2 regions of the Hydrogenispora ethanolica genome follow, and region 2 is predicted to be linked to the other one. Evidence: a T-box and tRNA genes for the amino acid it is inferred to sense, from the RefSeq annotation. Region 2 holds a T-box; the other holds one or more tRNA genes.

Region 1 (15,821 bases), on a different contig from region 2:
TACTATATACCATTTTAACTAAATGTCAACCGCTTTTTCACAAAATATCCAATATAAATTACAACTAGCTGACATTAAAAGCCAAAAACCCAGCGATTCGTCGCAAGTTATCTAACATCAATTGCACATTGTCAAGATACACGAACGACGGTTTATAACAATCAGAGCAAGCCGGATCATTAGAATAAAAGATTGGAGATAAGCGCCAATCTTCTACATGACTATTGGATTGCAACAGGAAGCCCTTGCCGGACATACGTTTCTTCGATAGATAAAAATGAATGTCCAGAGATGATAAAATGCCCCAAAAAGCATCCCGTTTCATTGAATTCGGGACCCATCGCCTCCATCAATAAAACTCCGGGTTCGCTTGGCGTTTTGAGACAACCTGAATCGAAACCGGCGGTTCTTTTTTGTTTTCCCAAAACAACCCCAGCGACGATTGCCATCGTCGATTTTGTTCGCGAATCGACTGTGGCGGTCAGCGCCGCAGTTCATTCCGGGACAGAAACAACTCCGGCAGTGGTTGCCGGAGATCATTCCGTAATCAAACATCAATATTCTGCTACAAAACGAACTACGGCAATCATCGCCGTAGTTCGTTTTGCGACAGAAGATGAATTTTGGGTTGGAAAAGCATCTCCGGCGGTTACCGCCACGGTTCTTTTCACTACAAAATAGCGATATTTCCCCCGGGAAGGTGATCGGGAATCATGAAACATTCATCATCTGCGACAGAGCGGGGATTTTCGACAGCAAACCGGATGGCGCGGATTGCCGGGATTAGGGGATTCGGGACAGGATTTTGCAGTGGGCCGCTTCGGTTTCCACCTCGTAGCGCGAACCCGCCCGCTTTTGGTCAAGGGTTCTCTCTATCAGGCCGTACGGCTTGGCGCCTCCGGCGCTCACCTCCCGGACACATGCAAAAAGCTCCACCGATCTATCAATGACCGGTGGAGCCCGCAAAAGGATGAACCAAAACCATCAAGTACTGGCGATCTGCAGCAGCTCTTCCAGGCTCTTTTTGCCGAACAGGAGCCGGGTGTCGTTCACCACGATGGCCGGAACGCTCAGGATGGAATATTGCTGCTTAAATTCCGGGAATCGGGCGATGTCGATCATTTCCGCCTCAATCAGAGGATTTTTCAATGCCATCAGCTGCGCGGCGGCCACCACGTCCGGGCAGAGCGTGCAGGAGAGGGAAACGCCGATCTTGAGATTGACGGGTTTCGCCACCGACCGGATTCCGGCCAAAATATCTTCGCCGATCGCCTGCCCGGGTCCGGCGGCGTTATAAAGCGCCAGGATGAAGGAGTTGATCTCATGGCCGCCGGGAATCCCGTGAAACTGAACCCCGGTGTATTTTCCGTCCCGGTCGAGGATGGCAAAGGTCGGAAAGATCGTGGCATGAACCGCCTTTTCCAGCTCCGGGTTTTCCCCTTTATTCAGGATCTCCACCCGGACCCGGTCGGTGAGTGCCGCAAAGTCCGCCAGGAACCCTTTCAGTTCATCGCCCCAATCGCTGGCTTCGTCCAAAAAGGCGACCAAGCCGATGGGGTTTTGAAAACGCGCGAAAATCTGCGTCAGTTGGTTCTTGAGTTCTTCGTCGAAAAAAGGTCCCGCCGGCGGTTCGAAGGCGGACTCCGCCTCGCGGCCGATACCAAGCTGTTCCTTTTTTTCCGCGATATATTTCTCAAGCGCCGTGGCTGCAAGCGCGCCGTCCGAAACCGCCGTGACAAGCTGGCGAAGGGTCTTGGGACGAATGTCTCCCGCGGCATAAACGCCATCGACGTTTGTTTTCAAATTCTCATCCGTCAGAATATAGCCGGATGGGTCGAGCTCCAGTTGTCCGGCATATTCGACGCTCTGCGGGATGTATCCGACGAATACGAACACGCCGAACGTCGGGTCGCCCTCCGCCACATCGTAGCGCCAGGTTTCCCCGGTCTGATTGTTGACGAATCTGGCGTATTGGAGAACCTTTTCGCCTCCCACCTCCAGAATCTCGGTATTGAATTTCACCTCGATCTTGGGGTGCGCCAGCACTTTGTCGGCAATGGTTTTAGAGCAGGTAAATTCCGGCTCCCGGGCGATGATCGTCACCTTTCTGGCATACCGCGTCAGGTAAATCGCTTCCTCCGCCGCCGCGAAGCCCGCGCCGATGACGAAAACATCCATGCCTGCGAAAAACTCGCCGTCGCAGGTGGCGCAGTAGCCGATGCCACGCCCGTGGAACGCTTCCTCGCCTTCGAAACCTAACGTGCGCGGTTTCGAACCGGTGGCGACGATCACCCCCAGCGCTTCAAACTCTCCCGCGGAGGTTATCAGCTTTTTGATGTCCTGGGAAAGATCCACCGACAGCACCGTCGCGTTCAGAAACTCCACACCGAAGCTCTCCGCCTGTTTGCGCATCGTCTGGGCCAGTTCCGCGCCGGAAGTCCGGAGAATACCCGGATAATTCACAACTTCCGACGTGATTTTGATTTGTCCGCCGACTGGTTCCTTATCCAAAACGAGCGTTTTCAGCTTGGAGCGGCCGGCGTAGATTCCGGCGGTCATTCCGGCGCTGCCGGCGCCGATGATAATCAGATCATAAAGGTTCTTCATCGCGAACTTTAAATTTTTCCGACCAGATCAAGGCTGGGTTTAAGGGTTTGGGCTCCGGGCCGCCACTTCGCCGGGCATACCTGATCGCCATGCGCGGCGACGAACTGGGCTGCCTGGACCTTGCGCAGTAGTTCAGCCGCTTCCCGGCCGATGCTGGTGTCATTGACCTCATACGATACGATCTTCCCCTCGGGGTTGATGACAAAGCTGCCCCGGAGCGCCAGGCCCGCGTCCTCGATGTAAACCTCAAAATCCTGCGCGATTTTGGCGGTCGGGTCGGCGAGCATCGGATACGTAATCTTTTTAATGGTATCCGAAGCGTCATGCCACGCCTTATGCACAAAATGAGTATCAGTGGACACCGAATAGACCTCGCAGCCAATCTCTTTGAATTCCGCATAATGATCGGCCAAATCGCCCAGTTCGGTCGGGCATACGAACGTGAAGTCCGCGGGGTAGAATACGAACACCGACCACTTTCCAAGCAGATCCGCTTTGGTCACCTCTTTGAACTGACCGCCCACAAAGGCCTGTGCTTTAAAATCACTTACTTCTTTTCCGATTAATGACATTGAGAATGCCTCCTTTATTGTTTTTTTCGTGTTCCGGCAGCAAAGCGCTGCAAGAAATCCCGGTTGGTACTGCTAATTCTTTTTGCAAGCGGGACAGATTCCGTAAAAAAGCATGGTCCGTCCTTCCACCTCGACACCCGTGGAGCTTTCAACCGCTTGGTCCAGCTGATTGAGGAGTTCCTGCGGGATACTGTCGTCCGTATCAAGAATCCGGCCGCAGCGGGTGCAGACGATGTGATAATGTTCAGCGGCGTTTGGGTCGAAGCGATCGGGAGAACCCGAAAAGGACAACCGCATGATCTCCCCTTCGCTTGCCATGGTGTTCAGATTGCGGTAGATGGTACCCAGGCTGATTTGGGGATACGCCTTCCAGATCTCCTCATACACCTCTGCAGCGGTCGGATGATCGAGCATCCGGAGGGCTTCTTCAATCATTTTTTTCTGGGTACTGAACCTTCGATTCATGGATTTCCCTGTCCCACTTTCAAAATATTAATAATAGTAATCATTACTATTATCGTTAACAAAAACATACTACTCCTTCTTTAGTTTGTCAAGAACTATCTAATTTTTTCTACCCGAATCCAAAAATTTTTTTTGCAGTAGCCAGCCTGTGCCCTGGCCCAACAACGTCATGAAAAGCAGCAGCCATCCGGAACGCTTCATGCGGCGAAAGCCGTTCCGATGGGAATTATCCGGGATATAAAAAATGGCATGATCCAATTGTCATGCCATAGAGTATAGACAAAACCCGCATTCAAGCCGTAAGGCAAGGAAGCGGGTATAACTTTGTAATAGTCGTCAGCCGCCCGGTCTACGCCGTGGACTCACTTCAATCGATCGCGTACTTTTCGAGCAGCCGCCGGATCTCGCCACGATCGCTCTCGCTGACAGGCAACAACGTAGTGGCGATGTATTCCTGACAGATCCCAAGCAACGACAGGGCATACTTCTGGCCATTACCCCAGTGGCGGCCGCCCGTCCCATAAACCGTTTTTTGAATCTCAGCCAATTCCCGTTGGATGGCTCTGGCGCCCTGAAAATCTCCGGCCAGAGCTCGCCGGTAAAGTTGAACGCATGGATCGATCGCCAAACTACAGATGCCCGGAACAACCCCATCGGCGCCAAGTTGTAACGCCAAGTCGAGACTGCTTTCGTCTCCCTGAAAGAGCGAGAAATCGGTTCGGCCGGTCAATTCCCGAAAAGCCGGCAGATGATTGAAGAGCATTCCTTTGAATCCGATGATTTCTTCCTGATAACTCAGTTCGATCAGCAAATCGTCAGGAAGCGGGTTATTGGTATATTTTCCAGCATCGTAAATCAAGATCGGCCGGCCCGAGTTAGCGCTGAAATACAGGTAATAATCGCGGATCTCCTTAGGATCGCGCGTGTTGTAATAATACGGCGGGGTCAAAACGAGTAGGTCCGCTCCAGCTTCCACCGCTTTCTTTAGAAACAATTCGGTTTTGCGCGGACCTTCGGCTGAGACATTAACCAATAGTTTTACACGGCCTCTGTTTTCATCGGCCACGATCTCCACCAGCCGTTCTTTTTCCGCTTCTACCAGCATCGGAAACTCACCCATCGTACCCAATAAAAAGAGTCCGTCGACACCCTTAGCGATCAAACGGCTCACCAACCGCCGAGTTCCGGCCTCATCGATCCGTTGTTCACTGTCCAATGGCGTCACCATCGGGCAGACCACCCCTGTCAACTTCATTTAAAAGCACTCCTTTAACATATATTTAAAATTTAATCTTGATGTGTTCTGTTAGAGAATTGCCCCTTGACCCATCAGCGTCTCCCGCAATCGAGCGCTATCTAAGCAGTGCAAATTCTGATTTTGCCCATGCGTCGCAGTCAGCGCGACTGCCGTTCCCGCCGCTTGCCCGATCGCCATGGCGATCGGCGACACCCGAATTGCGGCCGCCGCTTCATGCGTGGCCCCAATGCAGCGACCCGCCACCGCCAGATTAAAGATCCTTCCGTTTAGCAGACTCCGGTAAGGGATCTGATAGGATGCTCCCTCTGGCAGATGGATAGAGTCGGTGGACTGCCCTAACGGATTATGAATATCAATGGGGTAACCGCCTCGAGCAATGGCGTCGTAAAATTTCCTGCCGCTCAGCAGGTCCTCTGCTGTCAACTGGTATGAGGCTTTGATCCGTCGCGATTCTCTTATGCCGATCTGAACGCCGGTACTTACCAGTATTGCATCGGAAAATCCGGGGACCTTGTTTTTCAAAAATAAGAAGGCTTGACGTGCTTGCCGCCTGCCTTCTACTTCTGCCTGGGTCAACTGGACTGGATCGGTCGCGTCTTTTTGAAGAACCCGGGTCATATTGAGGATCACCTCCCCGGGATTATTGGTCTCAAAGAACAGTACAAAATCACGGGGGAAAGTGATCGCTCCGGCGGTGACAGCCTCTTTCAAGAGCGTGTAAAAACCGGAGACCGAAAGGCGGGCCGTAGTCTCTATCCACTCGCCGTCATCCTTCAGCAAAAATTCGCCGGGATTCTCCCGGATATAGCACTTGATCGCAACGATATCGACCCCTCCGATCTTGACGTTCAAGGTCATTGGCTGGGTCAATCCATCGGAGTCCCGCCCTTTTTGACAGTCGACTCCTGCGAAATAGGCCAGATCAGCATCACCAGTGGCATCCACGAAAAATCTCCCATCGATCTCACTGATTCCGGCTTTATTACAAACCGTTACAGTTCTCAGCATTTGATTGCTCACCGCTACCCCTGCCAGCATGGTGTGAAAAAGCAATTCACAACCACTTTCTCTCACCATCTCATCCAGGAGCAGCTTTAAGCTCTCCGCATCAAACGGGGTCACAGACGACGCATATCCGATGGTATCGGTGATATGTCCTGGCGAGGCTCCCCGTTCTTTGAGCCGATCCACTATCTCGGCGGCGATCCCCCCTACAACCTGACGTGCTCCGGCGTGAAATGTCATCATGGGCCCCACTCCCGCATTGGTCAGGCTGCCGCCGAGAAAACCGTACCGTTCAATTAGCAAGGTCCTGGCTCCATTCCGGGCACTGGCAATCGCCGCCACGCTTCCGGCTACACCGCCTCCAACCACAACCGCATCGTACATCTCGCTCACCCCATTCTGATTTCAACCTTTAATGCCGCTAGCAGCGATACTTTCGATAAAAAATTTCTGGCCGATGAAATAGACTGCGATCAACGGTACTACCGCCGATACCGCTGCCGCCATAATTAACGAGTACTCCGTTCCGGAGTCGTCCATGAAATAATCCAACCCCAACGGAATGGTATATAATTCTTTACTACGCAGAAAGACCAATGGTGTCATATAATCATTCCAGGTCCAGACAAAGGCCAGAATGATCAAGGAAGCAATCGCCGGCTTGGCGAGCGGCATCATGATCTGCGACCAAATCCGGAACTCATTGGCACCGTCGATCCGGGCCGACTCCGACAACTCGCTGGGAAGCGTCACAAAGAACTGGCGCAGCATAAATACGCCAAAGGCCGAAAAGGCTCCCGGCAGGATGATCGAAATATGAGTATTGAGCAATCCTAGCCAGTTAAAGAGGATAAATTTTGGAATCAAAGTGACCTGTGGCGGAATGATCATGGTCGCCAAGTATAACAAAAACCAGAAACTGCGACCTCTGAAATTGATCTTGGCAAAGGCGTACCCTGCCATTGTACTGGTCAAAACCTGAATCAATACGGTCCAGAATGTCACCAAGATCGAATTGATATAGAACAAACCAAAAGGCGCGCTTCCCTGCCAGACTTCTCGAAAATTGCTGAATTGCCAGACCTTTGGAATCCATTGAATCGGATAGACGAATATATCCGATTCCCGTTTCAATGAGGAAGAGAGCATCCAGACGAATGGAATGATCATCAGCAATCCGATCAAGCATGTTCCAACTGTATAGAAGAGTTTGCCCCACCCTTGCCGCTGCGCCAGGGAAAGGGCAAACCGCTCTTCGGCGGCTTTCACATGTAATTGACCCATTTTTTCTGCCCCCTCCATTGAATGATAGTGATTGCAAAGATCATGATGAACAACACCCATGCCAAGGCTGCCGCGTAGCCCATCTTGTAGAAGCGAAACGCCGCAGTATACATGTAATAGACCAAAACTGTGGTCGCCGTCCCGGGTCCGCCCTGGGTAATGATGTTGACCTGCCCAAAGACTTTGAATGAGTTGATAATACCAGTGATCAACAGAAAAAAAGTGGTCGGCGAGAGTAACGGAAAAGTGATCTGCCAAAACCTCTTGAACCCAGTCGCCCCATCGATTTCGCTGGCCTCATAGAGTTCTTTGGGAACGCCTTGCAGTGCCGCCAGATAAATGACCATATTGTAACCGATGTTGATCCAGATCTCGATGATCGTGATCGCGGTCAGTGCCCATTTGTCACTGGCGAGCCACAGCGGCGGATTAGCCATACCCAGTAGGTGGAGCAAGTAATTAATCGGACCCCGGGTTGGATGGAACAAGGCCATCCAAACCACCGAGACCGCCACGATGTTCGAAACATACGGCATGAAAAAGACCGTGCGCAAAATCTGCTTCATCCAGACCTTGTCATTAAGGATCGACGCGAAATAAAGGCCGAGTCCCAACGCAACCGGAACCAACATTCCCGTATAAAATAGATTATTCCGAAGCGAACTGATGAACCATTCATCCGTCGCCATTTGCTTGAAATTGTCCAAACCGATGAATTTGATCCCCTGAAATCCGGAGACCAGGTCCCATTGAGTAAAAGATAGCAGTAACGACATGACCACCGGCATGCCGATGAAAGCGATAAAACCCGTCAAACTTGGCAGCAGGAACAAATATCCGGTGATGTCATCCTGCCATTGCTTGGAGAAGCTCCGCCCGCGCCCGGGAATTTTGTGAAGCATCTTCATAACCACCTGTCATGGAGTATTTGATTTGAAACGAGGGATGAATGTATTCATCCCTCAATGATTTTGTCTTCCACCATTCTTACAACTTGGTCATTTATTCGCTTTTTCCCTAGCAATCTCTTGATCGGCGCGGCGTTTCATATTCTCTAAAGCCTGATCGACCGTGATCGTGCCAAGCTGAGCCTTTTCATATTCCTCGGTGATGATCTGGTCGACCTGCGCGTAAGCGGTGAAGTTACTATCATTATAACCGGGGCTAGTGAAATCAAGAAAAACCCGTTTAAAGCTGGGAATATCAAATAGTTTCTGATTCTCCGGGCCGATGATCAATTCCGCTATTTTGGAGATATTGGTCTTCTTCCACGCCGAGCCGCGACCGTATTTAAACATATCGATCGACCCTTGGGTCGCCCAGTATTTGGCCAGTTTCCAGGCGGCATCCTTGTGTTTGCTGTTCTTACCGATTGCAATATAGTCAAAGAAGGTCCGACCCATATAATTCACCTTGGTGTTCTTATCATAACGGGGTAGATTAGCGAAGACTACTTTCCAGGTACGGGGGTAATCTTTCTGATTGAGTGCGTGTCGGAGCATGGCATCGGAGCCGATCATCATCGCTGCCTTGCCGGTGAAAAACTCTGACCAGTAGTTCAGTTTAGCCATTAAAAACTCGAGCCGGTTCTCCTGAACCTTGAGTTGGTTCTCGAGTTCCAGCTTATACTTTAACGACATCTTGAAAGCCGGATGATCAAAGTTGGAGGTACCGTCGGCTTTATAGTAATAATTGGAGCCCAGCAAACCGCGGGCCGGGGTGGTAAATGAATAACCGGGATCATACCAGATCGCGCCGTATCGCTTGTTAAAGCCAACCCCTTTGGTCAGTTTTTTGGCATAGTCTTTAAAATCATCCCAGGTCCAGTTCTTCTTGGGCATCGCCAGACCGGCTTCTTGCAGCGCTTGCCCGTTGATCCAGACCATGGTTTTCAAAGTACTGGCCGGCAGTGCGTAAACCTTGCCGTTCTGAGTGAAATAGTCGGTTCCGAAATTATTTTTCATATTCAAATGGTCTTTGGCGAGATAGGGTGCGAGATCGACAGCCATGCCGCTTTGAGCTCGCGGTTCAATCCGTCTGGCCCCGTAATTCAAGTACACATCCACATCATCCCCAGCCATCAAGGCTGTACTCAATTTGGTATTGCCCGCCGGATCGTTTTTATAAAACACGTACTCCACATGAATATCGGGGTTCGCTTTCATAAAGTTGGCAGTCATCTGCGATATCCTCCCATCGTTTTGATACATTTTAGTATAAAATAAGCCGTTCCCGAAACGAACGGAGGATCTATACCATTTGTAGTATTATTTTTACACTTTCTTAACTTAGCGAAATCCTTTTCTCCCTCCCATAACCTCGTCAACGTGCGTTTTTAATGAATTTATAATGATGACAGGTATTTTTTTTACCTGTCATGTCAAAAAAACGCCGAACTGCTCCCGGTACTCGCTGGGTGACATCCCTGTATACCTCTTAAAAGTCTTACCGAAGTAATTGACATCCTCAAATCCCACTTTTTCGGCGATCTCCAATAGCTTAACGGCGCTGTTCTGCAGTAGCTGCTTCGCTTTTTCCATGCGGATCCGATTCAAATACTCCACAAAACCCAACCCGCACTCTTTTTTGAAGAGCCGGCTAAAATAGGCGCTGTTCATATTGGCGAGCGACGCCACATAATCCAAATTGATCTTTTCAGCATAATGCAGTTCCAGAAAATCAATGATCCGTTTCACGTCTTGCCGGAAGGTATTTGCTTTCAGATCGACGAGCGCTCCGGTCACAGTTAACGCCGCCTTCAATAGCAGCGTCTTGAGAGTAGTCTGTTCCTGGCAGCTCATGACTTGGCCGATCAGATCATCGGCGAAGACAACATCGATCGTTTGATCATAGCGCTCTAGCTCTTTTTCGAAGCCAAACATGACCTGCAAGCCAATCTTGCGCAACTGTTCGAGTTGCCAGCCCCGCTCCGTCGCCATGGCGAACACTTCTTCTAACGCGATCAGGATCTTCTCATTGTCTCCCTCTTTCAATCCCGCGCTGATGGACCCGGCCAACCGCTCGTCCAGGCGGCCGGAGGGATGAAGTTTTCCCGTAGCTCGGGCCAGTTCGGCCAGTTCCGTTTGTAGCTGGCGAAAGACCTCCGACAGTTCCCGAAACGAATGAAACTTGCCGGTCGATACGACCAAGCATGAGGTATTGAAGTAAAGTTGGACGCTTTCCCGGATATCCTGCAGCAACGCATCAAGCTGTGCGAATTCATGCACTGTGTCATCCCGCTCATAAGCGCCGATCAAAAACTCCGTCTCCGCCGCGGGAAAAACCTCTCCGCACAGTCGATGCCTGCCGATAATCTCCTGCAACAGATCCAGTACGGATTGGCGAAACAGCTGCGGATCCCTGATAGACTGATTGCGGTTCAGCCTTACTAGGAGAAATAAGTCGGCCCGGTCGTAAACTTCGGGACAACTCCACAACGGGCTGGCCTCCGGCATGGCGGCGTTCTCTCCGGCCCGTCCCGCCGTCATCAAGGACTGAAATAGTTGCTCTTTCAACACCGCGCGGTTACTGGCGATTAATTGTTTTAAGTTCGCCAGTTCAGCCGCTTTCTGCCGGGTTTGTTGGATCGTTTCCCGCAACCCCACTAATGTCTGTAAGATCTCCTCCCGGTTGACCGAGATCTTGGTGAAATAGCCGGCTGCTCCAAGTGCCAGCGCCTCTTTCACCAAATTCAACTCATCCAGACAGGTCAAAATGATAAAATGCACCCAAGGATATTTTGTCTTTACGGCGCGGATTAGCTCCATCCCGTCCATCTTGGGCATTTTAATATCCGTCAAAATAATGTCGGGCTGCTGCTTTTCACATAAATTCAAAGCCTCCGCGCCATCCGCCGCTTCGCCGCAAAGTTCAAAGCCATGATATCCCCAGTCCAAAACCGAACGCATGCCAACCCTAACCAAAAACTCATCATCAACGATCATGACCTTGATCATCATTCTTCCATCCCTTCCGCCAATGCCGGCAGCCGCAACATCACCGTCGTGCCGACCCCCGGCTCGCTGCTAATCGAAAGATCGGCCCGATCACCAAAGTTCAACCGTAATCGTTGGTAAACATTGTTCAGACCGATCCCGGAACGCCGTTGATCGACGGACTCCTTCAGTTCCCGCAGCAACTGTATCAGCTTCTCCGCGCTAATCCCTTTCCCATTATCGGCAATGATTACGATCACCGAATGTTCGTCGCGTCGAGCGCTGACGCTGATTCTTCCGTCATTGCTTTTAGCCAGGCCGTGAATAATCGCGTTTTCCACCACCGGCTGCAGAATTAATTTGATCGTTCGCAGTCGTAACACTGCGGGGTCAATATCAAAGATCGTTTCCAGCCGGGAGTTATAACGTACCTGTTGGATGTGGATGTAACTCTTCAAACTCTCTAACTCGGCCTCAAAGCTGATAAACTTGGACGGATCAATGCTCAGCTGTAACAGATTGCTTAAAGAGCCGATCATGTCCGCCACGCCGTCCGCCTGATTGATCACAGCCATCCAACGGATCGAGTTGAGGGTATTGAACAAAAAATGCGGTTTAATCTGGGCTTGCAACGCATCAAGCTCAAGCTCGCGTTCACGCCGTTGCTCCCGATAAAGCTGATCAATCAGATCCTTTATCTTTCGTACCATCTTATTGAAACTGGCGACCAACTGCCCCACCTCATCCTCGCCGGCTGGCATAACCCGTACCGACAGGTCCCCGTCCTCCACCCGGCGCATCGAGGTACTCAGCTCTTTGATCGGCCGAGTAATCGAAATTGCGATGAGGGCCGCGATAATTACAAACAAACTAATGAACAGATACAAAACCAGGTCGATCTTCATTCGAAGCTCCCGAATCTCTCCCAGCAGGGATGTATAGGGAATAATCTCCGCCACTTTCCAGGAGTTTTTATGAAGCCGCTGGTAATTGATAACATACTTACGACCTTTGGAAACAGCGATTAGTGAACCACTGGGATTCTCCGCCGTCGCCGCGGCGACACGTTCCCAAAACTGACGTTTTCCGACAGCTCCGGTCAAGATAAAGGGGTGGTTGGCCCCGTCCAGCAATGCAAGGCTGCTTTCCGGAAACGCCGCCGCTCTCCGGAGAATGTTAATGATCTCCTGATGCGGGATGCTGATGATGAATTTACCGTACACCTTGCGCTCCATATTCTCCTGTATATATCCGGCGAGGGTAAATACTTTCGGGTAACGGGCTCTCTCCTCGTGAACATAATTGTCATGAGCCGTGATCCATGAGAACTGGTTGCTTTGGATCTGACTGTACCAGGGTTCCTGCATCATTCGGGCGGTTGAACCCCGTAATCTATCCCAAGAGGTATAGGAGTTGTTATACACAGAAACCAGCGTAAAATAACTATTATACGGGAAAAAGGTGCTATGGATAGTGACAAACAGGTTATCGATCATAGTCATGTCTCGCCATTGCCGTTCCAGACTCCTGGTATCGTGGGTCAAGATCTCCGCCACGTTTTTGTTCAGATTGAAACTATTGGCCACCGAGATCATTCCATTTAACAGATTATCTATGTTGCCGGCTGTCTGTTCCAGCGTCTTCGAGGTCGAGAGCCCCACTTTTTTAAGGATGATCGCCTCAGAGAAATGAAACGACAAATAACCGATGATCAATACTGGCGTGATAATCAGCAGAATAAATGCCGCCGTCAATTTCCAGGTGATGCTCTTGGCGATCCATTGTAGCGGAGCGGCCTTCATTATTTTTCCTCCCTGAGCCTTCTTGATCCATAGCATACTGCAGTGATACATTTCAATTATTCTCGGAGTTCAATTTCGTAGTATGGAGCCTAATTAACTTAACGCATTGTGCTAGTTCATCGTAATGTAGTTACAGCTTTTAGAAGTAATGTGATAAAGCTTTATAATGTCGTTGCAGGCCAATGCCCTCACCCCTGAAGCAGATTCAGAGATGTCTGCCCTCCCCAGCGTTAAAAATCACAGATTTTTAATCGCAGATATAACGCTCGAAAAGGCACTCGCTATGTATGCGATTAAAAAATCATAGATTTTTTAACGCTGAGGAGGGAGAAACGGGCCTAAAACCATAGCCACGCGATTTTAGGCATCTTCGGACCCCTCCCAATGGGGGCAATGTCATCAAGCTATCGTGGAAAAATTTAGCTGACGAAATTGAACGCCAACCGGGCGATAAATCACCCGGCTACAAGACGAAAGGACCTTGAAAGGCCCTAAAAAACGGGATAAAATATTTTGCTGAAAATTAGCCACGGAAGGCTTCCATCTTGTAGCCGGGGCATTCATGCCCCGGTTGGCCCGCATATCGTCTACATCGTAGGCACCGTTGAAATAAAATTCCAAGATATGTAATCATCGCTTGATGACATTGCCCAATGGGGGAGGGCGGGCAGCTTTGAAAAGGCCCAATGGGTGGGGGCATTAACAGCATGGCCGACCTGAACACAAGACATCACCTTAATAATTTATGCCTTTTATCAAGTACAACTAGCACAACGCGTTAAATTATTCGCATAGCTATTCCGTTATTGTTTCTCTGCTGAAATCAGGCGGATTTTCGACCGTAGCTATCGGACTTGCGTTGTTTTTTCGATACATTGTCATCTCCGAATTCAAGGTTTTTACTGTATATTCGTGCCTTCCTTTCATCCATCCTGCCAATGGTAGGGATTTAGTATTTAGAAAGGTTTCGGCTTTTCTGGAATCAGTGGAAGAAGTGACGGTTAGCAGAGAGCAGCTTCTTGACTTCATCGCCATGAATCAAAATATTTCACGGGAACGAACCGGCCTAAAAAAATGCAAAAAAATAGTGGACATATATGTCCACCAGGTTTCTCTTACTGGTATTTTATATAGCTGTCGGCAAATTGTCGGCAAACATAAAAATACCCGCTTGCGCGGGAGTGAATTTCTGGTAGTCCCAAGGGGATTCGAACCCCTGTCACCGCCGTGAAAGGGCGGATTGAACTTTTTAAATAAAAAAACGCAGTTAAATCAAGGTTTTTAATTATACGGAACCTCCAAGGTCACCGTGCTTTTAATTTATTATATAATTCCCAATTAGTCAATCAAATTTTTGCTCACTCCCCCTACAATGGCAACTATTATTCATATGAAAGCTCCAGGTCACGCCTAAATTAAGGCGTGATTCTGTTTATATAAAAAAATTTTCATAGGAGGTCAACCATGACTCAACAAATGCCTTTCGAAGTTCTATCCTCACATTCTGGTCAAGCCCTTATTTATACCGAAAGCCCTAAATTAATGAGTTACCTTGACAAACGAGATACTCATATCTTCTCAGACTACTATCAAGACAATCAGTTAATAGCAAGAAGTTATAGAATCCATAAATCCTATCTCCCCCATCTTAAAAATCGGTTTCAGTCATGATAATCATGATGTTACAAAACCCCAGCTAGAAGATAAATTTGTTAATTGCCGTTTTTCCCAGCAATGACAAGCATTTTGAGCATTTTACCCAAAATTTAATTATCAAATCTGTATCTAAAAGCTTTCAAAATTGGTCCAAGGTACAATCACCTTATCCAATAAGAAACGGCCTTAAAAAAACTTTAAATTTAATCATTCATATTATTGAAAGGACTGATTTTTATAGATATATATGCATTCGATGAGTTTATTCCTTCTATTGAAAAATACGAGTTGGAACAGTTGGAAAAACAATTTCCGGAAGAATTCCATATTGAAAAAGAAGTAGCAGAAACAGAAGACGATGAAACGGCTATCTCCGAAGATACTGATGAGAATGAAGATGAACCTATATCTGATAAGCCCAAAAAAAGAAAACCAAAGAGCGATGAGGAGGATATATACTTAGGCTCTTCCAGCAGCAAATGGAGTACTGTAGTGCCATTAGGTAATAGCAAAGGTAAATATCTTGATCCTGATAGCAAGAAGAGATACAGAGAGATTGATTTATCAACACTTTTTAATCAGGGATTAGATGATTGATTTGAAAACTGAGAAAAGGAGGTGAGATAAGCAATGTCTTTGTTTTTGAATATGATGGGTGATCATCCTGTGGAGATTGAATGTCCTAATTGTCAAAACTCATTCAACTCTACGCTTCAATTCTTTTATGATGCTTGCTTTTTCCCTTTGCTTTGTCCTGTATGTGGGCAAAAGATTAATACGCACCTTGAAGGACCAATTGCCTTAGAAATTCATTATCTTAAAGAACTTATTGATGAGCTTGAAACTAATCTAAATAACTTTAAAAATATAGGGAAGTTCAAAATTAAAACAAGCTAAATCATAAGTATTTATCATTAATTAAATCATTTATCAGTTGATTAAAAGAAGAGGTTATCCCCTCTTTTTTATTTTTATCTATTTTTTAAAAAGATTGGAGGATATATCATTGGCAAAATGTCAACTTGATTTTTCGAAATTTAATAAACAATGGAAAGGCAAAATGGATGAAGTTGAAAATGGGGTTAAGGATGGATTTGCCAAAATTGCTCCAGATATGAGACAAAGATATCAATATTATCAACAGCAAGAAGTTTATGAAAAGTATCAACCGTCGGTTTATCAGCGTACCAATAATTTAAAAGAAAGTACAACTTCAGAAATAACTGAAGATGATAAT
Region 2 (15,821 bases):
AGCATCCCGGAGCCTTCGGGAACCATCCCCAAGGTTCCGGGATAAAGGACCAAGGCTCGGGGATGCTTCCCCAAACCTCCGGGAAAGAGGACGGAGGCTTCGGGAAGTATCCCCGAAGCTTCGGGAAACTTCCCCGAAGTTCCGGGAAGCTTCCCCAGGTTCCATCCCCGCCGGGGGAAGCACGATCCGGCCGGTTTAAAGAGCGTTCGAACCATGATTCGCCGGATTCAAGGATTCCCGGATGCACACAACCGCTGTTTTCCCCGGCGATCAATGTCCGGCTTGATTTATGATACAGGCAGATATGGCCGGGGGTATGCCCGGGCGTATGGATGGCCACGATCCCGCCGCAATCGGGCACTCCTCCAATATGGTCCATATCTTGATGCGTGATGATGATCTTCGCGAGGCGGCGCTTCCACCGGACCCGACAGCCCCGCATCCACCAGTAACAGCGCCTCGTCATCCCAGAGCAATACGCAAATGGCATAAAAAGGATTTCAAAGAACGGTGTCGAAGATACTCAAATTGACAGAAGTCTATGGCGAAAGTTTCATCATTCTGCAACAAGGTTGGTAACCATGCCCGTTATCGAAGTGGACCGTCTTGCAAAGCATTTTACTTATTACGAGAAGGAACTGGGACTGAAAAACTCCTTGAAAAACCTGTTCCGCCGGCGCAAGCTCGTCAAGGAAGCGGTCGCCGGCATCTCCTTCGCCATCGAGGAGGGCGAGATCGTGGGTTTCCTGGGTCCCAACGGCGCCGGGAAAACCACCACCCTGAAGATGCTCTCCGGCATCCTCTTTCCGAGCTCCGGCCGGGCGACGGTCCTGGGCTACGTCCCCTGGGAACGCAAAAAAGGTTTCAAGATGCAGTTCTCCATCGTGATGGGCCAAAAGAACCAGTTGTGGTGGGACCTGCCCGCCAACGAGTCGCTGTATCTGAACAAATGCATCTACGAGATTCCGGACCGGGAGTATTTCAGCATCCTCGACGAATTATCCGAATTGCTGGAAGTCCGCCAGTTGCTCAAAGTCCAGGTGCGCCGGCTTTCGCTGGGCGAACGGATGAAACTGGAGCTGATCGCGGCCCTGCTGCACCGGCCCAAGGTGATCCTGCTCGACGAGCCCACCATCGGCCTGGACCTGGTCTCCCAGCAGAAGATCCGCAACTTTTTAAAATATTACAATCAGCAGATGAAGACCACCATCATTCTGACCAGCCATTATCTGGTGGACATCGAGGAGCTCTGCAAGCGGACCATCGTCATCAACCAGGGCCAGATCGTCTATGACGGCGAGCTGACCGGCATCAACGGCTTGTTCAGCGAGCAAAAGATCGTCCGGCTGCAGTTTGGGGAGGAGATCGGCCGGGAGCGGCTGGCCGGCTTCGGCGCGCTCAAGGCGTTCGACGGGGTCAGCGCCACCCTGGCGGTGGAGCGGGGGCAGCTCAAAAAGAATTCCGCGCTGATGCTGGAGCACCTGCCGGTGATCGATTTCAATATCGAGGATGTGCCCCTGGAAGAAGGCATCGCCGCGCTTTACCAGCGATAAAATCAACCATGAGGAATCTTCGGGATGCAGAAATATCTTTGTACCTTTCAACTGGGCATTCAAAACGCCATGGAATACCGGGCCAATTTCCTGCTTTCCATGGTCAGCGCAGTCTGGCCCACTTTCATCCAGTTTTTCTTGTGGACCTCCATCTACCGGGGGGACACCGCGGCGGTCATCAATGGCTATACCTATGTCCAGATCATCGCTTACACGCTGATGGCCAACATCGTCTCCCGGCTGATCCGGACCGGCTTTGAGTATGAGATCAATGAGGACATCAAAAACGGCGGGCTGAACAAGTTCATCGTCAAGCCGGTGGATTATTTCTGCTACAAGCTCTCCTCCTTTCTCGGACAGAAATTGATCCAGACCGCTTTTCTGTTGCTGTTGATCGGGGGCGTGCTGCTCCTGCTCCGGCTGCGGTTCGGCATGGCGCTGGACCTCCTGCGGATCGGCGTTTTCTTTCTTTCGCTGCTGTTGGCTTTTTGCTTGAATTTCATGATCTTTTTCAGCGTCGGCATGATGGCCTTCTGGCTGTTTGAGGTGGGCTTCTTATTTGAGGCGATCCGCATCGTCATCATCATGTTGAGCGGCGGCATCTTTCCCCTGGACATCTTCGGCGCCGGAGTCTCCCGGGCCCTCGGCTTCCTGCCTTTCAAATACACCATCAGCTTCCCGGTGGAATTGATCAATAGCCGACTGGAGCCGTTCGCCCTGGGCCGGGGCCTGCTGGTTCAGATTTTCTGGATCATCCTGTTGACGGGCATCGCCCGGCTGCTGTGGCGGGCCGGCAGCAAACGCTACGTGGCGGTGGGAGGTTGAGCGGGATGCGGGAAGCGCTGTCGGAGATGAAAAAACACGGCTATCTTTACGGGCTGTTTCTGAAGAATTCGCTCATCGCCCAGCTGGAGTACAGAGCCAATTTTATCACCGGCATCCTGATGGAATGCGGTTATCTCGTGGTGAAGATCCTGTACGTGGTGGTCTTTTACATCTCCGGCAAGACGGTGAACGGGCTCTCGCCCGACGCCAGCCTCCTATTCATCGGCACTTTCGTGACCATCACCGGGTTTTACGCCGGCCTGTTCATGATGAACTTCTTCGAATTGCGCCACCAGATCAACAGCGGCTCGATGGACCTGCTGATCACCAAGCCGGTCTCGCTCCAGTTCATCCTGACCCTGCGCCGCGCGGACGTGGGAATCATGGCCGTGGATATTCTGGCCGGGCTGGTGATGGTGGCGGTCGGCTGGAGCCGGCTGAAGATCCCCTTCGACCTGGTGAACGCCCTGGGATTCCTGGGTTTTCTCTGCGGCGGGGCCGTGGTGGGCTATGCGCTGTTCCTGCTCCCCCAGATCTGCTCGTTCTGGTTCATCGAGACCAGCGCCATCTCCGAGGTGACCGATGCTTTCTGGGACTTCAATCTGGTGCCGATGCTGGTCTACGACCGCCTGATCCAGCGGATCGGCACCTTCGTGCTGCCGATCTTCGTGGTCACCAACTTCCCGGCCCTGTTCGTGCTGGGCCGGATGAACCGGATCTACATCATCTGGGGGATCGCGGCTCCCTTTTTGATGCTCGGGCTGACCCGGCTCTTCTGGAACTATGCGGTCCGCCACTACACCAGCGCCAGCAGCTAGCGCTACCCGGCGCGGCCATTCAGGCTTTGCAGACAGCGCTCCAGCCGCTCCCGCACCCGTTCCGGCCCCATCACCCGCATGATCTGATAGAGCTCGGGGGTGGCGGTCCGGTTGCACAGGGCGACTCGCAACACCATCGCCACCTGGCTGATGCTGCCCCGGAAAGCCGCCGGGTCCGCCCGGTAGCTCCGGAGATCCCGGGCATAGCCGAGGCGGCCCGCCAGCTCGCGCAACGCGCCGAACCACTCCGCCTGATCCCGGTATTCGCCATGGATCGCCCGGTATTCCTCGAGAATCTCCCGGATCGCCCCCGGTTCCAGCTCCGCCGGAAAGCGATACCCTTCTCCGAGGCCCCCGTAGAACAGCTCATCGTAGAAATACCCGCAATCCTCCTTGAGATCCGACCATTTGGCCCAATCTTTGCGCGGTTTGGCGGAGTCTCGCTCGATGCCCAGCAACTGCACGCTATACTCCGGATAGCAGCGCAGCAAATCAAAAAAGTCCTGGTTCCAGCGCTCGCTCCAGCGGAGCGCCGCTTCGTAAACGGTTTCCGCCGCGTAGCCGGCGATCCGGTTGCGGCTCACATCCAGGAGCTTGGCGGGATCGAACAAAGCCCCCCCGCTGCCGGTCCGCGCGAAGCTGACCGCGAACTGCTCCCAGGAGAGCGCCGGATTTTGGCGCCGCCAGGCTTCGAAATTGGAGTTGAGCAGGTTCAGCAGGTACTCGACCACCGCTTCGCCGGGATAGCCTTGCTCCTGGTAAAAGGCGGTCACGGCGTCGGAATCCTTCCGCTTGCTGAACTTCCGCCGCGAAGCGCCCTCTTGCTTCAGGAGCGGCCCCAGGTGCCCGTAGGCCGGCGCTTCCCAGCCCAAGGCCTTATAGAGCTGCAGGTGCAGCGGGACCGAGGGCAGCCATTCGTCGCCGCGGATCACGTGAGTGGTCCCCATCAGATAGTCATCCACCACATGCGCCAAATGATAGGTCGGCAGGCCATCGGACTTGACCAGCACGATATCCTGAAAGTTATCGGCCATCTCCAGCCGGCCTTTGATCTGATCCTGGAACGCGATCCGCGCGTGCGCCGCCTGCGGCGCCTTCAGGCGGATCACATAGGGCCGGCCCCGCTCCAATTCCGCCCGGATCTGCTCCAGGGTGAATTTCCGGTGCGCCGCCCACCGGCCGTAATAGCCGGACAGCATCCCCGATCGCTCTTGAAGATTCCGCATCCGTTCCAGCTCCGCCTCGCTGCAGAAACAAGGGTATGCCCACCCCCGGCGGAGCAATTCCTTGACAAAGACCCGGTAAAGCCCGGCCCGCCGGCTCTGGAGGTAGGGACCGTAGGCCCCGGTCTCCAGGTTTGCGCCGCGGATGCCCTCGTCGCAGCGGATCCCGAAATAGGCCAATGAATCGATGATCCCCGGGATGCTTGCCGCGATCTCCCGTTTCTGATCGGTGTCCTCGATCCGCAGGTAAAAGACTCCCCCGCTCTGGTGCGCCAGCCGTTCCGAAAATAAGGCCGCGTATAACCCGCCCAGATGCAGCATTCCGGTGGGACTGGGCGCAAACCGGGTGACCATCGCTCCTTCCGGCAGATTCCGCCGCGGATAGGCCGCCAAAACCGCGGCCGGATCCGCAGTCACCCCGGGATATAGCAGTTCGGCCAGTTCAATCGTTTCAGTCATTGCGACTCTCCTCTCTCATCGGTCCCAAAATTAAAAAAACCTCTCGTCCTCGGAAAGGACGAAAGGTTTAAACTCTCGCGGTACCACCTTGTTTGGCAAAATGCCCACTCTGTAAAGCAGCATAAAGAAGAGCGCCCATTGCAAAGAGCTGTGATAAACCAGGCTTAAAAGCCGGAAGGAGTCACAGCGATTGCTTGAAGCAAGTGATAAAGTCGTTTTTGAAATCTTTGCAAGCCGGATCGATTGAAAGAGACTTTATCACCTGGCTTCCATGAGAAGCATCCCCTTCCTGATCTCAACTCCAGGGTTGTACCGTCCAAAAATAAAAACCTTCCGTCCGTTACAGGACGAAAGGTTAAATTTCCGTGGTACCACCTGGCGTTGGCATCGAACGATGCCCCCTCAACAAAGCAGCATAAAGAATCCTCTTTATAGTGCCCTCTTCTGTAACGGGAAGATCCCGGTTAGCCTACTCCGTCTTTCAGCCACTGCTCCAAGGCCTGTTTCATCAAGCTCGACTGCCCAATTTCCACCGGCATGGGCTCTCTGCGGGTCAAGTTCCCTGACTACTCTTCCCCTTCATCGCAATTCCGGATATGAATGATTTGGAAGTATTTTATATTATAGGGAGCGGCAGCCGATTTGTCAAGCGAGAGGATTTCAAATCGCTTCGAAAAAGCTTCGCAATACAATATATTGAATGATATATCCGGGTTACTCACTATATATTGTATTGCGAAGGGAAGGTTATGGTGATTTGAAATTCTCTGAAGCTGCTCCTTACGGATAAAGTTTGACCTGATGCCGCCCTTTCCTTACCTCCCGGGCGAAGTTATATTTTACATACTTTGAAAAATCGTGCCGGTAAAACACGTAAATATCGAGGCTGCGCGCGTCGACGATATAGGAATAGATGGTTTGGTACTGCCCTTCCTGGTGAGTCCGGCGCAACAGCTCCGTGACCGCGGCCAAATCGACCTCTTCCTTCGGGCGCGTCCGGAGCTCCCGATCGACCGTCTGAAAGCGTTCGCAGGGATACCAGCCGACCTTCGGATTGACGACGCTGAAGTTGGTGATCACCTGATAGTTGCGGTCCTTCCGGATAAAGGCATAACCCCGCTCCGACCACTCGATGATGCAGGAAGCGCCGCTGCGATCGGCCACCAGCAGATGCTCCTCGGCCAGATGGGGGCAGTTGTACTGCCCGACCAGCCGGATGGCCTCGGCCACGGTTTGGCACTGCTTCAGGATTTTATAGAAGATATCCTCATCCAGCGTTTTTTTGCCCGGATCATTCCGGAACGGCTGGGGAGTCAAGGAGGCCCAATCCAGACAGACGCCGTGCTCATTCACGCCGCCTTGCGGATAGCCGGGCAGGTAAGCTTCCCAGCCGAAGACGATATAGCCGTAATGCTTCCCGTCGCCCGGCTCGACCCGCATGGCGGGATCGGTGGCGCTCCAATCCTCGTTGCTGGCGAAATAATGAGTGGCGGTCCCGCTCACCTCGAAAATCGTGCAGGCCCAGGTCGGCCCGGCCACGGCCAGCGCCAATCCCCAAACCATGAGAACCCAAACCAGTTTCTTCATCGTCTCACCCCAGTCCCGATTGCTTAAGCCTCGGCCCGGTCATTGCCCCTTTGCAGCCATGCTCCAGGCCGGAAAAGAAAATCGATCTTCATTCCACGGGGATCATTCTGCCTTTGCCGTTTTTTTCCTGCCCATTCTTCCGAAAATCCCAAAAATTGGTCTTTCTTTTCCGGCTCCGCGATGGGACCGTCCGAATATGGAATGTATAGCGCTGGAGAAGGGGAAATATTACCCCTCGCTTGAATTGGCCTTTAAGCTCGCCCGCCGTTTTCAAATCTCCGTGGAGGAGCTCTTCGAATACCAGGAGTAATTGTTTTCCAATTGTTCACCCTCCCCTTGCAGGACTGCCGGCCCGCGCCGTCGAATCACTGTCCTCGGAAAAACCGAAGGAGTGATTGCCATGAAGCCCGCATTGTTAGTCATTGACGTTCAAAAACAGTTCTTTGGCCGCAGTCCGGTCACGGATGAATCGCTGAACCGGGCCATCGTCTTCATCAACGAAGCCATCGCTTTTTTCCGCCGCAAGGGCTTGCCGGTCGTCTGCGTCCAGCATATCGACGAGGAAGACGGCTTGCTGCCGGGGACTCCCGGCTTCGATCTCCCCGAGCATCTGGCCATCCTGCCGGATGATCCGCACATCCACAAAACCTATGGCAATTCGTTCAATAAAACGCCGCTGGAGCAAGTGCTGCGCGATCGCGGCGTCGATACCCCGGTCATCTGCGGTTATATGGCGGAAAATTGCGTCCTCTCCACCTACCGTGGCGCGCTGGACCGGGATCTCCGCCCCATTCTGCTGCGCAACGCTCTGGCCAGCCGCAATCCGGGGAATATCCCCTTTGTCGAGAGCATCAACGACCTCGTCTCGCTCGGCGGCTTGATGAAACTGCTGTCCTAGTTCATTCGCTTGCCATCCGTCCATAACAAAAGCAACTCCCGGATTTTTGAGAGTTGCTTTTTCCAATGTCTTTCCAAATGAAACGGTTCTGACTACCGAATCTCCGGAATCCGCTGAATCTGCGGGTCGGACCAGAGATCCGCTTCATCCCGGCTCTTGGTGGAAAATTCCGATACCACCGCGCCCTCGGGCCCGGCCTGGAACCAGTGCCAGGTGTCTGGGGCCAGCGTGTACTGGTCCCCGGGATGCAGGATGATCTGGTGTCTGGCGGTAAAATATTGCTCCCGCCCCGCCGGCAGCGTCGCCTTGATCTCCGGCTCCGGCGTGGCCGGGCCGGCCACATACAGGTAGACCAGGCCGTAACGGCAGCGGAAGGTCTCTTCCTTGCCGGGCTCGCCCGCCACCGGCGGATGGCGGTGCTCCGGACAGGTCTGCCCAGGGAACAGCACCAGTTCCTTGGCGCAGCACCGATCGGTATTGACATAGGTGACGATCTCCAGGCCGAAGCGGTCCAGATCCTCCAGGCCGAAATCGGCCACTTCCAGATGCTCCTTCTCCCGGTCCGTCAGGACGATGGCGGCTTTTTCAAACAAGGCCAAGGCTCTTTGCTGAGCTTTTTCCCACTGCTGCTTGGTTAATGACATCTCCAAAAACCACCCTTTCCATTTCCGAGTTTTCCGGCTCCTTCTTCAGTATAGCAAAAGTAGCAGGGTTCGCAAGCCCTTTTGGACAGCCGCGCGCTCCCGCGGAGCGGCCGGGTGGTTTGGAAATCACCGGAAGCCCGGTTAATCCCGGCCTTGCCAGGCCGGGAGTTTGGCCATCATGCCCCGGGCGGCGCTATGAGCGGCCTGTTCATCCAGGCCCTGGGTCCGGACGATAAACTCGGTCATCCCGGCCAGCTTCTCCTCATACGACTGCATCGAGCCGTCCGGCCGGGCGCAGTAGCGGCAATAATCCTTGGCCGGATCGGCGCCGGCGAAATCCTCCGGCTGCTCCATGGGCATCCCGCAAGCGATACAAATTTTCACTGTCATCACCCTCCTTTCCTGATGCTATTGGCGATAATCGGCGATCCCCAGGCGGTTCCCGAAGGGATCGAGGAATTCAGCCGCCCAGCCGGTGCGGATCCGGAAAGGCTCTTTCACGAAGCGCACCCCCCCGGCGGTCAACCGCTGATGCTCTTGCTGGACGTCGGCCACTTCGAACCAGATCGCCGGCGCCGCGTCTGGAGCGGCGTTCAGGATGATCGCCGGTTCCGCGTCGCCGACCCGGAAGGCGGTCATGCCCTGCCCGGGAAAGCTGAATTTGACCGGCAGCCCCAGCACGTCCCGGTAAAATTCCGTCCCTTGCCGCAGATCGGCCACTGGGAGCAAAAAATTGTCGTAATTCTTCATCACTCATTCCTACTTTCTGCCCGTTTTTTGAGGCATGATCGCCAGCACCTCCGCCACCAGCGGGCCATAGCGCCCGGCCAGGCGGGACTTGGCCAGGTTGGAGCGGATGATCCGGCCCAGCTCGGGATCAGCGCTGGCGGCGTAATGTTTGAGGAAGGCGAACCCTTCCTGCGGCAGGTGCGCCACGAAGACGCTGAGCGCGTACCCGAGCCCCTTGGACAATGCCTTGAACTCTGCCGTGCGGCGGCCGGCCCGCTCCCGGGCCGGGATCTCATCCAGGATGGCGGCGCTGATTTCCAGGCTAAACGCCGCGATTTCCGGATGCTTCAGGATTGGGGGGTGGGCCAGGGCCGCCAGAAAGCCCCGCTTCTCCAGATCGCTGGACTCCGGGTACCAGAGAGCGAAATGCCGCCGCACCGGCGCGAAATCCCGCTCGGCAATGCGCTGGCAGGCCATTGCCGCGGCTTCGCGGACCCGCCAGCGCGGGTCATTCATGGCCAGCCTGATCCGGTCGATGATCTCCCGCTGCCGCTCCGGGCCGGCGCCGGCATAGTGCGCCCCCATGGCCAGGACGGCGCAGAAGACCAGGTACTCTCGGGGATGATTCATCGGCGCGCTCTCGGCCGGGGTATCCGCCCAGCGCCGCAATAAATCCCACAGCTCCGGGCCTACCGCTTCCCGCTCGAAGCCACCGGCCAATTGGTCCGCCAGGGTCAGATTGCCCCTGGGTCCGGGCAGATTGGAATGGTGGAGCAAAAACTGCTCGATCCGGGGGTATTCGGCGGGAATCTCCAAAAGGGGGATCATTGCCTGCCATTCGTTCGCTGTTTCCATGGTCTGCCGCTCCTTTTTCAGTTTCTCGGAAGGAAAAAGTGCAACTTTGCTGTCCGCCCTGGCGCTTACCGGCCTTCCTCCGCCGCGTCCGGGCGGATCAGTTTCAAGTAATGTTCGAGCAGCTCCGGCCCGTGCCGCTCCAGCACCGACCCGCCGGGGGCGAAAAGAGGGCCGTTGACCAGATAATAGTGAACCAGCCCCAGCCAGGTGTTGAAGAGCAAGTGCAGCGGCATGGGCCGCAGCGTCCCGGCGGCCATTTCCGCCTCGGCGGCGCGGCTCAGATGGTGCGAGGCCGCCGAGTGAATCATCAGCAATGTATTCCGGGCGCTCTCCGGCAACTGCCTGGCCTCCGCCACCAGCCGGGTATAAAACGCTTCGTATTCCTTCATGCCTTGCAGATGGGCGGTTAAAACCGCCCGGACGCTCCCGCCGCCGCCGGCCAATTGGTGCAGGCGCCTGACACTGCGCAGGCCGAACTCCTCGATCACCGCGTTCAACAGCGCCTCCCGGGTGGGAAAATGAGCGAACACCGTGCCGTGGGAGACGCCGGCGGCTTTGGCGATATCGCCGGTGCGCGCCGCCAGCAATCCGTCCCGGGCCAGCAATTGGAAGGCCGTCTCGATCAGCAGCGTCCGCGTGCGCCGCTTCTGTTCCTCGCGTTGGGTTTCCGACAATTTCAATGACTCCTAACTCAATGAGTTTAAACTCATTATAATCCGCGAAGTTTTCCCTGTCAATATCCGATTCCCATTTCTTTCACCGCTGGCGGCGAGGCGAACCTACGGGCGGAGACCGGCGCAACCGGCGGGATTCCCAGTTCGCGACGGCCCACTGCTCAGGAATCTCTGCCATAAAAGAAACTCCCGGAACCGCCGGGGAAAGCGCATTGCCGGCGAACGCGGCATATCCGCCAAAGGAGGGACTTGTTCGGCCCAAGCAACGATGGCAATGACCGCCACAGTTCCTGGATTCACAAAAGTAGGATCATGAGCCGCCGATGATCGATCTTCGTTTACCCAAGGAGCATCTGGATTCACAAAAGCAACTACGGCGGTGAGCGCCACAGTTCCTGGATTCATAAAAGTAGGATCATGAGCCGCCGATGATCGATCTTCGTTTACCCAAGGAACATCCGGATTCACAAAAGCAACTACGGTGGTGAGCGCCACAGTTCCTGGATTCACAAAAGCAGGATCTTGAGCCGCCGATGATCGATCTTCGTTTACCCAAGGAACATCCGGATTCACAAAAGCAACTGCGGCAGTCGCCGCCACAGTTGCCGGATTCACCGGCGGAAGTTTCTCATCCCGGGTCGACGCAGGCGCGGCCCCTGACAGTGGAGCATACGAAGAGGCTGCCGGAACCGGCAGCCTCGGGCGGGGTGAATAACCAGGATTCATTCCGATTCATTGCTCTCCAATGCCAGCAGCGCCGCTTTACAGATGGCTTCCGGCACCGTCAGTTGGGAGGCGGACTCTTCGCCTCCGGCATGGACCTCCGCCTGGCGGCCGGTCCACGCCGTGACTTGGCCTCCTTCATCCAGCATCACTACGAACGGCCAGCCCCGCGAGTTCAACTCCTCCACGATTTTCCAGGCATCCTCCAAATTGGTGGAATACTGCGGCGTCACTTCCGAAAGGGCGTGGTCGCGGATGGCCGGATCGTTCTCGTCCGACCCGGGTGTCCGGATCGTGCCGAATTCCGCAGGCGTTTGATATAGGTAAAGCCGCGGCACGGACATGACCCGCTCCGCCACCCGCCGGTCCAGTCCCGCTCCCGGCGCTTCGTTCATGATTTCCGCTCGTTCTGGCATCCAATGAATCCCCCCATGATTTTTAGCGGCTCCGGCGCAAAAAAGGTGCTTCCGTACCGGCCGTAGCGCTAGTATGCCCAAAACCCGGGCTTTCTGTGACGGAACCGGAACGGGGTTCCGCAAGAATCGGGCCCGAATCCCGGCGCGCTTTGGGACCGGGCTCCATACCCTGATCAGAGGATGCCAAAAACCGGAGCAGCCGTGGGGGTTCCGGCAATGGCCAGAGGAATTGCCTGGAGAGTCTTTGTGGAGGAAACGACCGATGGCTTCTTTTCAAATTTCGGTGCGAGTCTCCGGGCCGGGCCGAGTCCGGTCCAAGCTGAAGATCGCCACCGCCGCGAATGAACCCTTTCCCGACCTGGACGGAATCATGCTGGAGAGCAATCTGATCGACGCCCGTTCCCACCGGCTGCGGATCCAATTCAAGAATCCGCCGGCCGAAACGGTTCCGGAGGCGCCAGCGCCGGAAGAGCGTAACAGCTTTTGGGAGAAGGTCCGTTCCCGCCTGGGCGGCGTGCAGCTGCACCTGCCGTTATAGGGGAAGGTAAAAGAGTCCTCAACGCTTCAGCGGCTTCAGGACTAGCCGGGCCGGTCGCTTATCCAACTGCTGCAGCATTTCGAGGATGGCCCCGGCCAACAGGAGCAATCCGCCCAGCCAGACCAGGTACATATGGCGCAAGAACCGGGCTTTGAGCCGGATCCGGCCATTCTCCTCATAGCCCGCCACTAACAGCCGCAACTCCTCCGCCCGGTCGGCATGGATCCGGGTCCGGGAGCGGGTGCGGCCGGTGGCCGGATCCTGGACCATTTCGGCGTTGGCCAGGAAATGCTCCCTGGCTCCGCGCTTCACTTCCAGCCAGGCCGTATACTTGCGGGTCCCGCCGGGCTGCGGCTCGATGCGCAGACCGCGGTAGACGATCCGGTACTCCCCGGCCGTCATGGCGTCGCCCGGTTCCAGGACTTCTTCCGCGCCCGCCGTGGTCAGCAGGGCCGAACCGAAGCCGATGACCGTAATCAGCGCCGCCGAACGGATCAGGATTCCGGAACGGTTCCTGGCAGCGCCCAGCGCTTCCCCCAGGCCCATCCAGAAGATCAAGGTATTGACCAGGGCCATGGCGGTCCCGGCGATCAGCAGCCTGAACAGCAGCGGCCGGTCCGCCGCTTCCGGAAATAACCCGATCACCAGCCCGATGGCCAATCCGGGGCCGATGGCCCAGAGCCGCCGGCGCAAAGGAACGCTCCGCCCACCGCCCAGCGCCGGCTCCAGTCCCAGTCCCAGGACGAGCAGCAGGCTGAGCCAGCCCAAAATCTGATCCATGTTGGCGGCGAAGATCAGCTGCGGCATGACCGTTCCGGCGAAGATCAGTCCGGCTCCGGCCGCCAGGCTCAGACGAAACCCGGCCTGCGCCGCGACGCCGGAGCGCCGTTCCCGGCCGATGACGGCGAGCCCGACGATGGCCGCGCCCAACGCGATGCAAAGGCAAAGCCAAGCCAAGAGTGTCATCGGTTCCTCCCCTCTTCCGATATGCCGTGACAGTAATCGGAACTTTCACTCAAAGGACGGACCGTCGCCGCAAAAGGTTCAGCCGGGCCGATTCTTTTCCAAAAAAATTCAAGTCCGCCCCGGATAAAAAAGAAAGAGCCGGTGTAAACCGGCTCCTGGTCGTCGCTTCTTATTCTTTTACCGGCCGCATCAGCGGGAAGAGAATGACATCCCGGATCGACGGCGAATCGGTCAACAGCATCACCAGCCGGTCGATGCCCATGCCCATGCCGCCGGTGGGCGGCATCCCGTATTCCAGGGCGTTGAGGAAATCCTCGTCCCAGACCATGGCCTCTTCGTTGCCTTTGGCCTTCTCCTTGGCCTGCGCCACGAAACGCTCGCGCTGATCGACGGGGTCGTTCAGTTCCGAGAAGGCATTGGCCATCTCCCGGCCATAGACGAAGAGCTCAAAGCGGTAGGTCAGTTCGGGATTGTCCGCTTTTCGCTTGGCCAGCGGCGAGATCTCGATCGGGTAGTCCACCAGGAAGGTGGGTTGCATCAGTTTGGGCTCGACGTATTCGGAGCAGATCTCGTCCAGCACCATCCCTTTGGTGGCTTTGGGGTCGATCTTCAGCCCCAATCCCCGGGCGGCGGCGACCGCCGCTTCATCGCTGTCAATGGCCAGCCAGTCGATGCCGGCGTAATTCTTAATGGCCTCGGTGATCGAGAGCCGGGCGAAAGGCGGGGTCAAGTCGATGGGCGTGCCCTGGTATTCGATGCGGGTGGTGCCGCAGACCGCCATGGCCGCCTCGGCGATGATCTGCTCCGCCAGCTCCATCATCACCTCATAATCGGCGTAGGATTGATACAGCTCCATCATGGTGAATTCCGGATTGTGCCGGGTGGAGATCCCCTCGTTCCGGAAACAATGGCCGATCTCATAGACCCGGTCGAAACCGCCGACGATCAGCCGCTTATGATACAATTCCAAGGCAATGCGCAGGGTCAGGTCCAGATCCAGGGTATTGTGGTGGGTTTCAAAGGGCCGGGCATGGCCGCCGCCCGCCAATACGCTCAGGACCGGAGTCTCGACCTCCACAAAATTCTTGCCGTCCAGCAGCCGGCGGATGGTGCTGATGGTTTTGGTCCGTTTCAGAAACGCCTCCCGTACCTCGGGATTGGAGATCAGATCCACGTACCGCTGCCGGTAGCGCAGGTCCGTATCTTTCAGGCCGTGCCATTTGTCGGGCAGGGGCCGCAAGGCCTTGGCCATTATCTTGAAGCTGGCCAACTGCACGCTGATCTGGCCGCGATGGGTCTTAAAGACGGTCCCGGTGGCGCCGATGATGTCCCCGAGATCCAGGTCGAGGAAATCCTGAAACGGCGTCTCCCCCAGTCCGTCGATTTTGCCGTATAACTGAATGGTGCCGCTCTGGTCGGACAGATTGGCGAAGAAAGCCTTGCCTTGATCCCGTTTGGCGATGAGCCGCCCGGCGATGGTCACCGTCTGCCCCTCCAGCTCCGCGAAGCGGTCGGTGATCTCCTGCAGGAGATGGGTCCGTTCGAACCGTTCCCCGTAAGGGTCAATGCCTCTGTCGCGCAACATGTCCAGTTTGGCGCGGCGCAGTTCCATCTGTTCGCTTGTCTTTTGTACTTCCGAGTCCATTCCTTTTCTACCCCCATCCCGATCGAAGCGAACCCCACGCGGAGCCGCCAAGATACGATTCAATATGAATAAAACTGTTCCATCCCGGGAGGGCATGGAAAAACAGCGCCGGTAACCGGCAGTTGAAACAGTAGGTCCTATGGGAAAAACGATGTCCGAACCGTCCCTGCCGCATGATATCAAACGGCGAGGCGGATCGGGTAAAAAACGGGAGTGGTTCTCACCACTCCGTTCACTTGACGCCTTTGATTTTGTATTGGAGTGTGCCCATTGGCACATTGATATTCACGACGCTGCCCACCTTTTGCCCGACGAGGCTCCGGCCGACCGGGGATTCGTTGGATATCCGGAATTGCAACGGGTCCGCTTCCGAAGAGCCGACGATCATATACTCAACTTCTTCGCCGTTGTTGACATCCTCGAGGGTAACTTTGGAGCCAACCCGGACGACTCCGGCCTGAACCTCCTGCTCATCAATGACCTTGGCATTACGGAGCATTTTCTCAATATCGAGGATCCGGCCTTCGTTGAACCCTTGCTCATTTTTGGCATCCTCATATTCGGAGTTCTCACTGATATCCCCAAACTCCAGCGCTTGCCGAATTCGTTCGGCGATCTCCCGACGGCGAACCGTTTTTCTCTGCTCCAGTTCTTTCTCCAGCTTGTTCAATCCATCGAGTGTGAGAATGACTTCTTTGTCAGTGCTAGCCATAATCTCGCTCCTTTCGGGCCAGGCGAATTCTATGTTAATATATGTCCACCTAAAAGAGATTATTCGAAAAGGTTCCTACCCTTCATCCGCTCTGGCATACTCCGTGAATAATAAACAGGAAGCACCGGACTGCAGTAGTCCCAGTGCTACTTGAAACATTTTTTATTATAATCGAAACCGTTTCCCCTGTCAAGAAAAACCACCATCGGGCCCGGCCCCGCCGGCGTTTTAAAGCCCTTGGTCCGGGGACTCAGACGTTGATCTCGAACCCCAGCTCCCGCAGGAGTACCGCCAGTTTGAAGACGCGTTCCAGGGGCAGATCCGAGCCGTACCAGAAACCGAGATTCAGTTCGAAATAGGAGCGGATCAGGGCCTCGCCCAAGGCGGGGTAGACCGGCAGCATCCCGTGGCGGTCGCGGACGGCGATGGTATGCTCGATATTGATGCTGTTCAGCGAGGGGTAGGTCTGAAACAGTTCGCACCAGATGGCCCGGCGGGAACGGCGGGGCAGCTCCAGGTTGGGGGTGGGCCCGCACTTAATGATGATCCGAGCCCC

The links. The T-box of region 2 lies ahead of gltX (glutamate--tRNA ligase). A T-box ahead of a tRNA ligase gene usually reads a tRNA of that ligase, here a tRNA-Glu.
Region 1: it encodes a tRNA-Glu, which carries the amino acid that the T-box ahead of gltX (glutamate--tRNA ligase) is inferred to sense. The anticodon was not compared.

What each region holds. Positions count from the first base shown of each region.
Region 1 covers NZ_SLUN01000006.1:75,563-91,383, reverse strand. The annotation lists gene EDC14_RS07120 (hypothetical protein) at 193-681, shown strand; gene EDC14_RS07115 (FAD-dependent oxidoreductase) at 985-2,607, opposite strand; gene ahpC (alkyl hydroperoxide reductase subunit C) at 2,616-3,179, opposite strand; gene EDC14_RS07105 (Fur family transcriptional regulator) at 3,252-3,644, opposite strand; gene EDC14_RS07100 (dihydrodipicolinate synthase family protein) at 4,012-4,899, opposite strand; gene EDC14_RS07095 (FAD-dependent oxidoreductase) at 4,951-6,291, opposite strand; gene EDC14_RS07090 (carbohydrate ABC transporter permease) at 6,313-7,191, opposite strand; gene EDC14_RS07085 (carbohydrate ABC transporter permease) at 7,173-8,093, opposite strand; gene EDC14_RS07080 (extracellular solute-binding protein) at 8,190-9,371, opposite strand; gene EDC14_RS07075 (response regulator transcription factor) at 9,567-11,150, opposite strand; gene EDC14_RS07070 (sensor histidine kinase) at 11,147-12,928, opposite strand; tRNA gene EDC14_RS26700 (tRNA-Glu) at 14,119-14,191, opposite strand; gene EDC14_RS07065 (hypothetical protein) at 14,804-15,181, shown strand; gene EDC14_RS07060 (hypothetical protein) at 15,215-15,481, shown strand; gene EDC14_RS07055 (hypothetical protein) at 15,591-15,821, shown strand, end outside.
Region 2 covers NZ_SLUN01000003.1:28,679-44,499, reverse strand. The annotation lists gene EDC14_RS03445 (ABC transporter ATP-binding protein) at 582-1,553, shown strand; gene EDC14_RS03440 (ABC transporter permease) at 1,578-2,378, shown strand; gene EDC14_RS03435 (ABC transporter permease) at 2,384-3,196, shown strand; gene gltX (glutamate--tRNA ligase) at 3,199-4,878, opposite strand; T-box leader at 5,219-5,470, opposite strand; gene EDC14_RS03425 (carcinine hydrolase/isopenicillin-N N-acyltransferase family protein) at 5,659-6,465, opposite strand; gene EDC14_RS27180 (helix-turn-helix transcriptional regulator) at 6,662-6,775, shown strand; gene EDC14_RS03420 (cysteine hydrolase family protein) at 6,866-7,363, shown strand; gene EDC14_RS03415 (D-lyxose/D-mannose family sugar isomerase) at 7,456-8,007, opposite strand; gene EDC14_RS03410 (zinc ribbon domain-containing protein) at 8,149-8,391, opposite strand; gene EDC14_RS03405 (VOC family protein) at 8,416-8,757, opposite strand; gene EDC14_RS03400 (HEAT repeat domain-containing protein) at 8,767-9,591, opposite strand; gene EDC14_RS03395 (TetR/AcrR family transcriptional regulator) at 9,657-10,265, opposite strand; gene EDC14_RS03390 (hypothetical protein) at 10,371-10,880, opposite strand; gene EDC14_RS03385 (BC1872 family protein) at 10,988-11,404, opposite strand; gene EDC14_RS03380 (hypothetical protein) at 11,667-11,942, shown strand; gene EDC14_RS03375 (hypothetical protein) at 11,961-12,908, opposite strand; gene lysS (lysine--tRNA ligase) at 13,078-14,553, opposite strand; gene greA (transcription elongation factor GreA) at 14,786-15,265, opposite strand; gene EDC14_RS03360 (hypothetical protein) at 15,516-15,821, opposite strand, start outside.